DNA from 2 places in the Microcoleus sp. B3-D7 genome. Region 2 is predicted to be linked to the other one. Evidence: riboswitches for the same ligand, from Rfam matches in the RefSeq annotation. Region 2 holds a riboswitch; the other holds the start of a gene.

Region 1 (7,901 bases), on a different contig from region 2:
GATCGCAAGTTTCGCTGGATGCAGGCGATGTTCACCACGCTTTGGATTTGCTGACGAAACTGATTGCGGAAGCGCCGGATTTTGCTGAAGCTTGGAACCGACGCGCCGTACTTCACTATACCCAAGGAAATTATAAAAAGTCGATCGACGACTGCGAAATCGTCCTCAAACTGAACCCGGTGCATTTTGGGGCGTTGCACGGTCTAGGTTTGTGCTACGCTGCCTTGGGAGAATACATAAATGCTATTCAAGCTTTTCGTCGCGCTTTGGAAATTCAACCTTTTGCTTTGGTGAATCAAAAGTTAATTCTCGAATGTACGGCTCGTTTGAGTTAAAATCAACTGTGGAGTGAAGGAAGAAGGAAGCTCGGCAACGAGCAATGTACGGGATGTAACGGATGTCAGGAAGAAGGAAGAAGGAAGAAAATTTAGGAAGAAGGAAGAAGGAAGAAAATCAATGCTTTCAGGATTTTTTTGCAATCTTAAATCTCAAATCTAAAATTGTCTAAAGTACCCAAAATTAGCGTTTGCATTCCTACTTGCAATCGAGTTCATCTGCTGGCTTGTGCGATCGCCAGCGTGCTAGATCAAACTTATACAGATTTTGAATTAATTATCTGTGATGACGGTTCCACTGACAGCACTCCACTGTTGATGTCGGAATTTGTCGATCGCGGGATTCGCTACATTCGCCACCCGCAGAATATCGGCAAGAGTAATAATATGCGATCGGGCTTTGCGGCAGCAAGGGGTGAGTATTTTATCAAGTTTGACGATGACGATCGCCTGAGCGCGCAATTTCTAGAGCGGACATCTGCTATTTTAGATAAAGACCCCAGCATCGATTTTGTCAGTACAGATCACTGGGTGATTGACATTAACAATTATATTGACGAAAACCAGACGAAACTCAATTCGCAGCGGTGGGGCCGCACCGAGTTGTCGGCTGGAATTATTGAAGATTTGCTCTCCACAGTTTTTCTGAGACAGAGTTTGCAAATAGGGGCAACTTTGTTTCGCCGCCGCGCCCTGGAAGAAGTAGGATTTCTGCGGCCAAATTTGCAAAATTGCGAAGATAACGATTTGTTTGTGAGACTTGCGATTGCGGGCAAAAAGTGCTATTACTTGCCGGAGCTGTTGATGGAGTATCGAGTTCATGCAGGACAGCAAGGAGTCGATCGGGCAATTCCGTATTTAAGCGATAAATTGCGCTATTTGACCGGCTACGAGTTTGAGTCGGAGAAGTTGGAAACAGTCAGACTCAAAAGAATTGCCGAAACTCAATTAGCGCTAGGTTTGCGGCTGATTGAGGTGGGTGAAACTCAAAAAGGGCGCCTGATGGTGCGGGCAGGAAAGTCGGTTTCTGCGGCGAAAATGTGGGCGGGTTTGGGATTGTCGTTGCTGCCCGTCGAGTTGCGTCCAAAAGCCTTTGAGTTTGTGCGAAAGTTGATGAAACGGGAGTTGTGAAGGCGGAGGATTTCTACAGAATACGCGGCGGTTGAAACCGCGTCTATACACACAAAACTCGCAAGGCAAGGGTTGAAAAGTCGGGGATTAAAATCACGTTTATACAGACAAAACCCACCGAAACAGGTTTAAATTCTTGATTTTCTTGAGTCCCCCTCTGCTGGGACGAGAGGCAAGTGTAGATGAGGTTTTAACCGCCCAGTGTTCTGCTATGTCGGTTTACAAGCAGAAATTATCCGATTGATATAGCGGGTAGCCACGGAATATCTGTAACGCCTGGGTCGTAGCCAAGTTGTTTCAGTAGTGTGGTAATTTGCCCTCTATGGTGAGTTTGATGATTGAACATATGTGTCACCAGAACCCAAGTCGGTAGCACGCGGCATTTACCATCTACATTGCTTGTGTACTCAAACGGTTGACTCAACCAGTCAGAATTAAGGTGTCTAGACCATTCTATAATTTGCCGATCCGTTGTCTCCCGTTCTGCTCTCAAAACCTCAAATTCAGCATACAGTTCTTGACCGATAACGGTACCAGAAAATGGGTTAAGAGTGAAACGACCCATCCATGCTTTGTCACCATACAGTAAGTGATTCAAAGTGCCATGAATCGACTTAAAAAAGGCACCCATATCCTGTTTGCGCTGTTCATCAGGAATTGCCGAGCAGACCGAATATAGATTTTGATTCATCCAGCAATTGTACTCAGCCATTAGCTGGTAGTAGCTACCGTCGTACATACTCAAAACATAATCACATAGTTTGAACAACTTACATTATACAAATAGGTCTTTCACAATACTCCTGACTCTAATTGGTCTAGATAAATAAACTCAGGAGCTTTAACTCCGGCTTCTTCTCTAATTTTAACCAGTCTAGGCGACTCAAAAAACGCCCTAGCATCTGCGATTGATGTCCACGCGGAGAAATGAACAATTTTGTTCGGATCGTTGTGATACTTCAAGACCTGATAGGATCGCTCGCCAGCTTCTTTTCGGATGCTTTCAGCACGATCGAATACCTGTTTCCAAGCTTCATAATTTTCTACTTCATGAATAATTAATACATATTGCATAGCAGTCAGATTCTCTGAGCCTCTCAAAACTTCAAACGACTAATTTTATTAGACTAACTCACTTTGTCTCAAAAGCCGACCACAGGAGAGGAGTAGATTATACCGTAGCGGCAGTTGAAAATCCTCCCAACACCGAACAGAGCGATCGGCTTTCCACTAAAGTAGTAAAGAGTGCCTGATGTAAATAAGTTTTTCCTAAATATCGTGTCTATATTTTCTGAAATTCCGACTGTGTGGTTGCAAATTTCCCTCGTGGGAGTCTGGTTGGGTTTGATTTTACTGGTAGCTGAAGGGTTAAATCGCTTTACTTCTGTCGATCCTGAAGTATCGCGGAAGGTTGTTCACATCGGTACTGGAAATGTGATTTTGCTGGCGTGGTGGCTGGAAATACCCGGTTGGGTGGGGATTTCGGCGGGAATTTTAGCAGGTGCGATCGCCCTAATTTCTTACCAAGTTCCGATTTTGCCCAGTCTTAACAGTATCAACCGGAAGAGTTGGGGGACTTTTTTCTATGCTGTTAGTATCAGCGTTCTCGTAGCTTGGTTTTGGCCGCTACAGCATCAGGAGTACGCTGCTTTGGGCATTTTAGTCATGGCTTGGGGCGACGGATTGGCTGCTGTCATCGGCCAGAAATACGGCAAACATATTTATCGAGTTTGGGGAATCCAGAAGAGTTGGGAAGGTTCTGCAACTATGTATTTGGTGAGTTTTGCTGTTAGCAGTTTGATTTTGCTGGCGGTTCAAGGCAATATTTGGCAAACTTGGGCTGTGTCTGCTGTTGTAGCTTTGGCTGCTGCTACTTTGGAGTCGGTTTCCAAGTTGGGAATTGACAATCTGACTGTGCCCATCGGCAGCGGGGCGATCGCCTTTTTCCTAAATCAATTTTTGATAATTGGTAATGTGTAATCTGAACTTCCTCCCACGGGGGGCGTTGCTGGATACAGGTATGAATTCAAGATTTCGCAATTGCTATAAACGAAGTCGGGTGAGTTTTGTAACTTCCGATCACAGGTGATTCATCCCGTCAATCAGCAACGCCAATTATCAATTGTCTAAGTCTCGTTAAAGCAGCCGACGTGCTTGTAAAATTTGTTGTTGCCATTGCTCGAAAGCGGGGATTTTTGAGCGATCGTCTGTTGGAAACATCGCCCTGATTTGCTCCATAAGCTCGATCGCCAGCGGTACGCCAAGCTGCAATTGTTCCAACACATCCCGCTGAGCAAAAACGGTTTCCGGTGTTCCTTCTAAAATCAGTTTTCCCCGATCCATTACAAACACCCAATCAGCCCAGCGGTAGATGAAATCGAGGTCATGACTTGCTAAAAGAATGGTGGTTCCAGCGCTGTGAATTTGTTGAAGTAAACCGATCAGTTGTCGGGTGTGACGCGGGTCGAGATAGGCGGTAGGTTCATCTAACAGCAGCAGTTTGGGCTTGAGAACCATGATATCGGCGATGGAAACCCGCTTTTTCTGGCCCAAACTGAGATTGTGAATTGGTTCGCGGGCGAGTTCGCTTAGATCGAATTGCTCGATCGCCTGCTGCACCTGTTGAGCAATTTCGGATTCTCTTAAGCCTAAATTGTACAATCCATAGGAAATATCTTCTTCTACCGTCGAAGCTACTAATTGATGTTCGGGATTTTGAAAGACGAGTCCGATTTGTTGGCGCAGTTGCATCAAAGATTTGCGATCGTAGCGAAAGGGTTCACCTTGCCAGCTAATAATTCCCTGTTGCGGTTGATATAAGCCATTTGCTAACAGAAAAAAGGTAGTTTTGCCACAGCCATTTTGACCGATTAGCCCGCACCGTTTCCCGGCGGGGACTTTGAGATTTAAACCCTGAATTGCCACTCGCGAACCGCAGGGATAGGAGTAGGAAGTGCCAGCGAATTCGAGAATCCATTCAGACATATTCGTTATTTTTTATTTTTTATAGCCTTGTTCCCAGGCTCTGCCTGGGAAGAAATACCCGGAGGCTATGCCTCCAATTACCGATTCCCGATGAATGATTACCAATTACCGATTACCGATTTCCATTGTATAGCAATCGTTGCAGGAGTCGTAAACTTTTTACCCCACCCCAACCCTCCCCTTATCAAGGGGAGGGAGTAAGAAATTCACAAATGATTTAGGATTGCTATATTTGTGTCAGCCTCGATCTTATTTTGACAACTGCCAAAGTTGCATTTCATAACAAAGATGTTGCTCAAAAAGTTTGCCCGCTTCCAATCCTTCAACCACCAGCTTTTTGAACCAGCGGCGAAATATCCAGCGCAGGAATTTGTGGACGGGCGGAACTGTTATCGCAATTAAATCTGCAACATAGATCATCGTATTCAGTCCATACCTGCGGAAAGTATCGACATACAAATCGATAGTCGGCAAAATATGGGCGGAAATATCCTCACTTTTTACTAAAGTGAATCCAGCCTGCTTTAATGCTGCATGAAGTTCCGTAACAACATGACAATTAGAGAACATTCCCTCTTTATAATTAGCATCAGATCGCAGCATATCGGCCAGCAGCACGTAGCCACCCTGATTGAGGATTTTGGCGGCACCGTTAGCAATATCAACAGCCGACATATACTGGCTACTTTCGCTAAAGAGAATAAGATCGTAGAAATGGGTTGCTTTGAAGTCTTCAAACCTCGTGAGGTGGAAGATTGCCCGATCGCCAGTACACTTAAGAAAGCGCTGCTGTTGAAACGGATCGGGTGCGAGCCCTTCCACTGCAAAACCTCGATCGAGCAAATAAGCCGCATTTCCGCCAATCCCGCAGCCCACATCCAGTATCGTATGAGTGCCTTTGGGGATCGCATCCAACAGTTTTACAGTATAAGCTTGCTGAGCCAGGCGCAATCGTGCGATCGTTAGTTCGTCAGCGGGCACAGGTAGGGTTTCCCAATAGCCGTAGTGAAGGTAGGGCGAATCTGTCAGGCCCAAATAGTAATTAAGCGCTGCATTTTGGTAGCGAGTTACTTTGGAAATTTCGATGGATTTTGGCTGCGACATTCGGAAAATTTAGTAAGTTTTAGGATTTCGGGCAGAGTTGAAATTCTTCCCAGCGCCTGCATACTTGTTCATAGCACTCAACAGGAGAAATTGCCAATTTTTGCAACAAATTGATATCAATCTGACCGTTGGCGATCGACAAAAATATAATGACTTCCTTGGGTTCGTAGCCAGCAATGATTTGGAGCAAATTTGAAACAGTGTTTTCCTCTATTTCTAGTTGTTGCAAATAAACGGTTGCCTCCAAGTCGGAAATAAATTGCAGATCGTACTTGATAGTATCTACGCTCCAATTCACCGAGCCGTTAATGGGAGTATTGATTTTGCAAGCAACCAAGCCTCGTCCTCGATGCAAAAAGCCATTCCAAGCAGTATGTCCGATCGACAAAATATTCTGATGAATAAACAAGTTTTGCCAGTAGCCAAAACTACCCTGCCAAACACTATCTTCGATTCGCATTTGTTTTCATTTCCATTAAAATAAAATACGCTTCAGAACCCAGATCAAATTACATCAGCGTTCATCTGTGTTTATCTGCTGATATCTGCGGTTAAAAAAACCCAATCCAATAATAAAAAAAATAATAAACTCACCATCATCCATACCTCGCAGATGAAAAACAACAGGTAAACAAATCGGCGGGCATCCTGACTCAGAGCTCCAACGATCTCATTACAGTTGCGGGACAGCGCCGGATTCGCACCGAACTTTCCCCCTTGCGTCTGATGGCTGTTCTCCATCAGAGCCGATCAATATACGGGGATATTACCACTATTTGCGATATTTGACAAAAAAGCGTCCGCCTATTCACCAAACTCAATATTTTCATACAAATCGGCCAGCAAAATTTCCACAGCAACAGATGTTAAACTCAGCCGATCGCCCATACAGCTATATTCCGAAAAAATCCACTTATTCGCATCTGTTTTAGAATATTGCTCCACCCGTAGTCGATATTGGTCGATTAATAAATATTCCTGAAAGCTAGGAATACTCCGATAGGCAGCAAACTTTTCATCGCGGTCATAAGCTTTAGTACCTTTAGATAGCACCTCAGCAATGAACACAGGATTAGTAATTGTATCCGTCCGTCCAGATTGCAGCTCGATCGGTTTCGCAACCACCATCACATCCGGGTAAGTATAATTATTAAGCTGGGGAATCCACAGCCGCTGATCCGAACTGAAAGTCCGATATGGTTTCCCTTTTAACGCCAGTTTCAGCGCAACAACTAAATTAGTGGTAATTTCATTGTGATCCGGTGTGCCGCCAGCCATCAGAACAATCTCCCCATTGATAAATTCATGCCGCTCCTGAGAATTGATTTCTAATTCTAGATATTCCTCAGCGGTGTAGGTTTTGGTTTCAACGGGCGCGATCATACACAACGCTCTCCTTTAATCTACTCATTTCATTTTATCTTAAAAATTTGGCTAATTTAACAGAAAAATAGATTTTAATCATGCTAAGAAACAGGCAAGATGCCTGTTCCACAAAGAGGGAATTTTATTGTGGGGTGGGCATTCTGCCCGCCCCTGAAAGGCTGATTGAGAATGTGCAAGATGTGAGCCCAATCGCACTTAACAAAATTACCGCAGCGGGACAAAGTTATAGCCAGTGCTTCCTCCTTGCTTAACTTGTACTAAAATCGGCTTCCCCGCGCGATCGCCCGTCGGCAAAAACTTCACATCCTCGCTCGATCCTGCTGTCGAAAAATTCGCATTTCTGAGTGCTTGTTGCAATCCTTCCCGCGTATTGCTTTGCCGCAAGCCAGCGATCACAGCTTGAGTCGCGTCAAAACTCGTTGCTGTTCGCCAATTCACAATGCCTCCCCAACGCTGGCGGGCATTTTCTGGGAAACGGCTACCGGGATTAGTGTCAGGATGCCAGGGAACGGGCAAAACAAGCCCGTCAACGTCTTTTTGTCCGTCTTTTAAAGTTTGAAAGGTGTAGAGCGTAGTGCTGCCGTAGAGTGGCAATTTGCCTCGATTGATGCGAGCCAGAGAAATCGCACGGTCAATGCGATCGACGTGGGGTGCTACCATCAATCCTTGTGCACCTTTGCTGACAGCATCGGCGATCGCACTTTCGGGATTAAAAGAGGGTACTGAAAAGTCGCAAACAGTAGGAACTAATTTGCCTCCAGCAGCAGTAAGAGATGCCACAAATTCATCTTTAAATGATATGTTATCCGGTGCTTGGGAGTCATAACAAACGGCAATATTAGTTTTGCGTTCTGTTTTGACTGCATATTCTGCTAGGGGAGCAGCCATGACGCTAATATTGGGAACAGTCCGAAAGATGTAACTGCCAAATCCTGAGAGATTATTGGCAAAGCTAGTCGG
Region 2 (7,901 bases):
ATTAGCGTCACGCTGATTAGCCTGTTGCGGACAACCAAGTTAGATTTAGACGGGTTCTTGTTCGGGAATATCTTGTCAGTTGCACCGGCTGACGTGCAGCAGACTTTTGTCATAACTTTGATTATTTTGGTAGCGGTTAAACTCCTTTACAAAGAATTGCTCTTTTATACTTTTGATCCGCTGGGGGCGCAAGCGTCCGGTTTACCTGTAAACTTGATTTATTTGGGGATGATTTCGGCGATTACGCTGACGATTGTTGCGAGTTTGCAAACTGTGGGGGCGCTGTTAGTAATTTCTCTGTTAATCGGGCCGGGAATAACGGCGTATTTGTTGGTAAAAGAGCTACATTTAATGATGGGATTAGGAGCAATTATTGGGATTACAGCTAGCGTAACTGGTATGTATCTCAGCTATTATTTTAATATGCCGTCTGGGGCGGCAATTGTATTAGTTATTTTTGGGTTATTTTTAGGGGCTTTGCTGTTCAGTCCCAGTCAAGGAATTTTGACAAGAAAGAGAGGATAACAGTCCAGGACGCACAGGCTCTATCTGTTGTACGTTTTTTACGCTTACTTACGCAAAAAGTAATTTAACGCCCTACTTATAACAGCTTGCTCAGCCCGAACTATTTGCCGCGCATAGATTTATGACCAAACCAGCAATTCGCCTCCACAGCCGCCAGCGGCGAGAAACTGACCTTCGGGATGCCATGCGAGACAGGAAAAACCACCCTCTGCACCTTCTAGTATTTGCAGCAATCGTTCTGCTTCCTCCCACAAACAAACTTGACCGTCTGCGGCTGCGGAAGCTAATAAAAATGTGTTAGGTTGAAACGCGATCGCATTTACCACTTTTTCATGCAGTTCTAACCCCCAAGAATCCCAACCGATACTTTCATCAGCGTGTTTTTCCCACACTGAAATACCTTCAGAACTCGCAGCAGCTAACAAAGGCGCACCCAAGGAATTAGTTTTATCCGACCAAGCTAACTCCCGAACTTTCCCCGGAAAACCCTGCATTACCCAGGGTTCAAAATTGCCCCATTCATTAACAATTAGAGTATTGTCCATATTGCCGCAAGCTAAATATTCCCCTTGTGGCGACCAAGAAACTGCACCAGTTGCGGAGGGTACTGATAAAATTTCCGGGTCTTCGTCCCAGTCTTCGCCATGCCAAACTTTGACGCCTTGATAGCCGCTAACTGCCAGATATTGAACCATCGGATGCCATGCTAAATCGAGTATAGATGATGACTCGAAATTCAGCGTTACTTCCACAACATTATCCTCAACATTCCATACTTGAACGTAGCGACCCATACTGAAAGCTAACTGGTTGCAGTTGGGACTCCAAGCTAACTTATCAACCCAAACGCGCTGGTTATCCAAATCAGCAATTAATTCCCCAGAATTAACGCGCCAAATTCGCACTTTTCCATCTTGTCCGCCAGCAGCTAGGAATTGGCTGTCGCGGGAAAAAGACAAGCAATCGGCTGATTTACCCGTGGCAGTTTGTAGCGTTTGCAATGACAATTCATTAACTGCCCCTACTTTCGCCAGCATCACTTCGCCTGCCGCAGAACAGACTCCTAAAGTTGTGCCATCCCGCGACCAAGTAACAGCAGTTAGGTAGTCAGACAGCATGGCTGCGGCGTGAAATTTCAGGGTTTGTTCGCTACTTTTTAAACTAGACACCGACGGAAATCCTCTCGCAATTGATTTTCGTTTAAGTTGCGGCCGATGAATACGAGTTCATTTTTCGGAGTTTCGGTGGCTTTCCAAGGTCTATCCGGTCGGCCATCGAACACCATGTGTACTCCTTGGAAAACAAATCGCTTGTTGTCTGCGGCAACATTCAAAATTCCTTTTGTCCGAAAGATATTCGGGCCTTGAGTTCGCAACAATTCCTCCATCCAATCACTGAATTTGTTGCGGTCAATAGCGCCAGATTCTACTATTGCGACCGAAGTAACAGTTTCGTCGTGTTCGTGAGTGTGTTCGCCCAAAAAGTCTGGTTCGATTTCTAAGGCCCGGTTCAAATCAAATGCTTTGATGCCCAACAAAGCATCCATTTCTAATTCAGCGTTGCGGGTACGGTGAATTTTTGCCATTGCATTCATGGCGCGAATTCGCTTTTCTAATTCGGCCAATTCTTCGTCAGTCACTAAATCAGTTTTGTTGAGCAAAACTACATCAGCAAAGGCAATTTGTTCTTGAGCTTCGTCTGCCTCCCAGTGCTGCCAGATGTGTTTGGCATCGACTACCGTGACAACTGCGTCTAGCAGCAATTTGCCCCGCATATCTTCGTCTACAAAAAAGGTTTGAATTACGGGTGCGGGGTCGGCTAAACCTGTGGTTTCGATGACTATGTGATCGAATTTGTCTCGCCGCTTCATTAAGTTACCGATAATCCGAATTAAATCGCCTCGGACTGTACAGCAAATGCAGCCGTTGTTCATCTCGAAAATTTCTTCATCGGCATCAATTATCAGTTGGTTGTCGATGCCTACTTCGCCGAATTCGTTGACGATGACTGCAACTTTTTTGCCGTGTTCCTGTGTTAAAATGCGGTTCAGCAGCGTGGTTTTGCCTGCACCTAAATAGCCTGTGAGAACGGTAACAGGAACTGATTCGATCGCCCCAGCAGTCACCATACTTGACCTCGATTATTGTACAATGATAACCATTATCGCTATTGTACACCAGACCTGCTGGCAGCGCCCACAATATTAAATAATGTTAATAAATTGTTTGTCAGAGCTTGTCGGGGCAAGTTTTACCAATAATATTTGCTGCCATTCAAAATATCGATAAACCCGCCCCTCTCAGATGACAATTAATTGTTAATCATAGCTGCAATTCGATCGCGCTCTAACTCTCGACCGATCAGCACTAATTTGGTTTGGCGGAGTTCAGAAGGTTGCCAAGGACGATCGTAAAAATATTCTATCCGCGAGCCCACACCTTGCAACACCATCCTCATCGGTTTCTTGGGAACCGCCACAAACCCTTTAATCCGATATATTTCCTCCTGCTGCATCAAGGATTGCAGTTTTTTCACCAATGCTTCAGGTTCAAATTCGCGATCGGCAATAAAGTAAGTCGAGTTAATATCATCATCGTGTTCGTGTTCCTCCTCAGCATCGTGGTGACTGGGGCGAGACTCCAAATCATCCTCAACCGCCGCATTAAATCCCATGATCACATCAGGGTTAATTTCGCCACCTTTGCAGGGCACAATTTTTACACTCGGACGCAACTCTTGTTGCAACCAGCTTTGGACTTTCTTGTGAGTTTCCGCATCTACGCGATCGACCTTCGTTAAAAGTACCATATCGGCACAGGCTAACTGGTCTTCAAACAATTCCTCGATCGGAGTTTCGTGATCCAAACTATCATCAGCCTGTCGCTGTGCCATCAAAGCATCGATATCACCGACAAAAGTACCGCTAGCAATAGCTTCGCAATCGACAACAGCAACAACACCGTCCACAGTAGCACCGGTGCGAATTTCCGGCCAGCGAAAAGCTTGAATCAAAGGTTTAGGAAGTGCGAGGCCAGAAGTCTCTATTACAATACAATCAATTTGTTCTCTGCGCTTCAACAGTTCCTGCATAGTCGGCAAGAATTCCTCTTGAACAGTGCAGCAAAGACAACCATTTGTTAGTTCTACAATATTGCTGCTGACATTTTCTTCTTCGTCGCAAACTTGACAATCGCGCAGGAGTTCTCCGTCAATTCCGATTTCGCCAAATTCGTTAACCAGAACAGCAATGCGGCGACCGTGATTATTTTGCAATAAGTGGCGAATTAAAGTAGTTTTGCCGCTACCGAGAAAACCAGTGATGACAGTAACAGGGATTTTGTGCATTGATAATTTTGTGCTTATTTGGTGGTGGGATATCTTGTTCCGAGGCTCTGCCTGGGAATACCGATCTAGAGGCTGTTGCCTCGCTGGAATAAAGGAGCGCTTTTAACACGAGGCCGAGCCTCTGGCTATGCGATCCCAGGCCGAGAACGTAGGTAACAACTTAAGACGGAAACCTACAATAAAAGTCGCTTTTAGGCGAAATCTAGATCCCCCTAAATCCCCCTTAAGAAGGGGGACTTTGAGAATATTTCTTGTCCCCCCCTTATTAAGGGGGGTTAGGGGGAATCTAGATTTCGATAAAAACAAGAGAAACGGTCGGTTTGAAGTTAAGTTGTCACCAATGGACAGAGCATGGTAACGAGAAAGGCTCTAATTTGCCAGCGGTGGAATCTTTGCTAAAACGCCTTTTTTCAGAGCTTGAGGACGCTCAGACCAAGGCAACAAACCGTCCGGTTTAGCATAGTATTGACCCGCGCATTCGAGTACCGCCTCGATGCTTTCCGCCTCATTTGCTGGTAAATCGCCAAACAGATAAGTGTACTTTCCTACAGCAGCAAAAGACACCGCACAAGAGTGACTGCAAGCACTCATGCACTCAACTTCTTGAATCTCAAACTTATCAGAAAACTCCCAATCTTTAGCGAGTTGCGACAAATTTTCCATAAATTGTTGGCCGCCGCTTTTGCCTTCGCGCTTGCCGTTTTTCCAAACACTAGCGCAAGCAGTGCAAACAAACAGATTGTGCTTTGTGCGTACAGCCGCATTAATTCCATCCATCATCCGTACCTCGCAGATGCGTTCAAAAGTGAGTTAGATATCGGCGGGCATTCTGACTTTAGAAACAACAAGCGTTTCATTACAGTTGCGGGACAGCGCCGGACTTGCACCGAACTTTCCCCGTTTCCTCTAACGGCTGCTCCCCGCTAGAACCGATCGCGAAATCAAATCCTATCACACTTGCCGCCTTTTTTCAAAAAAGTTATGTTTGTAGGAGCGATCGTTTCGTTCTTAGTAAGGACTAAAGTCCTTATAAGATAACGGCTTCAGGACTAAAGTCCTTACTACAAAGCATAGTAATTACCTATGAACGCTTTTCCTGACTTTTTCCAACATGGCTATCAAATAAGTCGCGAAATCGGATACAACAGTTTGGGCGGCCGCGTCACCTATCTCGCCACAAAAATTAACACAAAAAAATCCGTTGTAATTAAGCAATTTCAATTTGCCCAGTTAGGTGCTAACTGGGCAGAATACGAAGCTTACGAACAAGAAATTAAAGTTTTGCAAAATCTGGATCGTCCTGGCATTCCACGCTATCTCGATTCTTTTCAAACTGACAGCGGTTTCTGCATGGTGCAGGAATACAAAAATGCCGAATCTGCTGTCGCCCGGACTTTTTCGCCGCCGGATATCAAGCAAATTGCGATCGCAACTTTAGAAATTCTAGCTTACCTGCAATCCCAAAAACCGCCCGTAATCCACCGCGACATCAAACCGGAAAACTTGTTAATCGATGACGAGTTAAATGTTTACCTAGTAGACTTCGGTTTTGCGCGCTTGGGAGGCGGAAACATCGCCGCCAGCAGCGTAGTCAAAGGCACAATGGGATTCATGCCACCAGAGCAAATGTTTAACCGGGAATTAACACAAGCATCCGACCTTTACGGCTTGGGTGCGACGCTAATTTGTTTGTTAACTGGTACGAAATCTGGGGATGTCGGCAACTTGATCGGTGATAATTATAGCATTCATTTTCGGCATTTAGTACCGCCGTTGCAGCAGGGTTGGATGAACTGGCTGGAAAGGATGGTAGCACCGAGATTGCAAGACCGATACAAGTCAGCCGCTAATGCTTTAGCCGTTCTGGAATCTCTCGATGTTAGCCGCTTGCCGAAAGTCAGAAGTAATCGCGAGCGCCTGGAGTTAACCGCTACAGAATTGGGAGAAACAATAACAGAAGTAATCGAAATTAGCAACCCAATTCCAGATACAATGCTTGCGGGCAGATGGGAAGTTGCCGCGCATCCGAACGACCCGCCACACACACCTTACGACCACCCTTGGATATCGTTTGAGCCGCAGAAATTTGAGAGCAATAATGTTGCTTGCAAAATCCTAGTTGATACCACACAATTGCTGGCAAGTCAAGCTTATGATCGCTATATAATCTTGCATACTAATTCCGAACCCGACAGTTATAAACTAGAAATCCAAGTCACAACAGCTACCCTCCCTATACCAGAACTAACTACTTTATTGTCTAAGGGCAACCTGATTTTTATGTGCTGCTTTGTCTTATTCGCCTTTCTCTTTAATATGGGCGACGCCTATGACATTGCTTTCGGTATTATTATGAGCTTAGTCTATGGATTTGCCGTTGCTGAAATCACACTCTTAGCAGAATCACAGGGTAATAAAAAAACTTGGGTAGGAGGATTATTGGGATCGCTAATAGGATTAATTTTATCTTTTTTTGTTAAGTCTGGTTTTATTGAAGTTCTTGGTAATTTTCCCAAATCGAACAATATAATTCTATCAATTGCTGCCTTGATATGGATGGTAATTGCGCCGATATTCTTTAGTTTATGTGGAGCTGCACTTGGAAGTATGATGAATAGGGCTTTGGCTATGACTCTGGCTATTATCGTGCAATTTTTATTATGTGCATTGCTTATTCTCGCGGCAATGATCGAGGGTGAAGGTTCCTGGGCAGCATTTTTTATTTTGCTAACCAATTTGTGTTGCATGATAGTTTATACGATTTTTCATAATCCGATTGACGAGCAGACTAGCCTCAGAAGCATTATTAACATACGTCGTAAAACAATAGCTTTTCTCGCTGCCGGATTTTGTAATAGCTTGGGAGTAGCATTTCGACTGTTTTTAAACGTTGTCGCTCAACGAGAATGGGTTGAACCAATGGAAATAGTAGCTGTAGGAGGAGCGACAATCGCCTCTTTAGCTGTCACGGCTATTCCATTACTTGAGATGATTGTTTTTAAACCGAATAGAATTATTGCTAATTATCGCAAATTACAAGCTAGTTTAATTAAACCTTAAATAATGGCTCGCTTGTTTTACTGATTTTTTGAGGACTGAAGTCCTTACTACAAACCTTTTTGGAACTGAAGTTGTGATTGCCAAGCTATGAATAATTTTCCTGACTTTTCCAACTACGGCTATCAAGTAACTCGCGAACTCGGACACAACCGCGCGGGCGGTAGAGTTACTTATCTCGCTACCGAAATTAATACCAAACGTTCCGTTGTTGTCAAACAATTTCAATTTGCCCAGACTGGCGCTAATTGGGCGGAATATCAAGCTTATGAAAAAGAAATTCAGATTTTGCGGGCACTCGATAACCCCAACATTCCCCGTTATTTAGATTCTTTCCAAACTGCATCGGGTTTCTGCATGGTACAGGAATACAAAAATGCTAATTCCCTGGCAACTTCGCCGCAGCAAACACCGCAAAAAACCAAGCAAATTGCTATCTCTGTGTTAGAAATACTCAAATACCTGCAAAATCGGGTGCCGCCAGTTATCCACCGAGATTTAAAGCCGGAAAATATCTTGGTGGACGATCGCCTCAATGTCAGCCTTGTCGATTTCGGATTTGCTAGAATCGGCGGGGGAGAAGTCGCTGCCAGCAGCGTTGTCAAAGGCACCTTGGGCTTTATGCCGCCAGAACAAATGTTCAACCGCCAGCTAACAGTCGCATCCGATTTATACAGTCTCGGCGCCACGCTAATTTGCTTGCTAATCGGCATCAATTCTACCGAAATTGGCAGCTTGATGGACGACACGGGGCGGATTAATTTTAAATATCGCTTACCGCAGCTAACTCCAGAATTTCTTGACTGGCTGCAAAAAATGGTGCAACCGAATTTGAAACACCGCTATGCTTCCGCAGATGCAGCCCTCAATGATTTAATTCCCCTGAAGGTAGTTCGCCAGCCTAAAACATCAAAACTTCCACTCATATCAATCGGAGTGTTGACAGCAAGTGCTGCTATTTTTATCCCGTTTAT

What was found. A riboswitch is a leader RNA that binds a small molecule or an ion and turns the genes downstream of it on or off. The one in region 2 is predicted to bind cobalamin.
Region 1: linked by a shared signal. The riboswitch ahead of QUB25_RS04825 (hypothetical protein) and the one ahead of QUB25_RS15110 (DUF1636 domain-containing protein) in region 2 are both predicted to bind cobalamin.

What each region holds. Positions count from the first base shown of each region.
Region 1 covers NZ_JAUBUE010000004.1:60,548-68,448, reverse strand. The annotation lists gene QUB25_RS04860 (tetratricopeptide repeat protein) at 1-335, shown strand, start outside; gene QUB25_RS04855 (glycosyltransferase) at 501-1,466, shown strand; gene QUB25_RS04850 (DinB family protein) at 1,699-2,205, opposite strand; gene QUB25_RS04845 (antibiotic biosynthesis monooxygenase) at 2,259-2,540, opposite strand; gene QUB25_RS04840 (diacylglycerol/polyprenol kinase family protein) at 2,745-3,446, shown strand; gene QUB25_RS04835 (ABC transporter ATP-binding protein) at 3,603-4,451, opposite strand; gene QUB25_RS04830 (methyltransferase domain-containing protein) at 4,701-5,555, opposite strand; gene QUB25_RS04825 (hypothetical protein) at 5,575-6,015, opposite strand; cobalamin riboswitch at 6,177-6,321, opposite strand; gene QUB25_RS04820 (Uma2 family endonuclease) at 6,360-6,938, opposite strand; gene QUB25_RS04815 (ABC transporter substrate-binding protein) at 7,146-7,901, opposite strand, start outside.
Region 2 covers NZ_JAUBUE010000019.1:74,572-82,472, reverse strand. The annotation lists gene QUB25_RS15130 (metal ABC transporter permease) at 1-525, shown strand, start outside; gene QUB25_RS15125 (WD40 repeat domain-containing protein) at 645-1,694, opposite strand; gene QUB25_RS15120 (GTP-binding protein) at 1,682-2,653, opposite strand; gene cobW (cobalamin biosynthesis protein CobW) at 2,836-3,870, opposite strand; gene QUB25_RS15110 (DUF1636 domain-containing protein) at 4,240-4,650, opposite strand; cobalamin riboswitch at 4,673-4,819, opposite strand; gene QUB25_RS15105 (serine/threonine-protein kinase) at 4,954-6,930, shown strand; gene QUB25_RS15100 (serine/threonine-protein kinase) at 7,018-7,901, shown strand, end outside.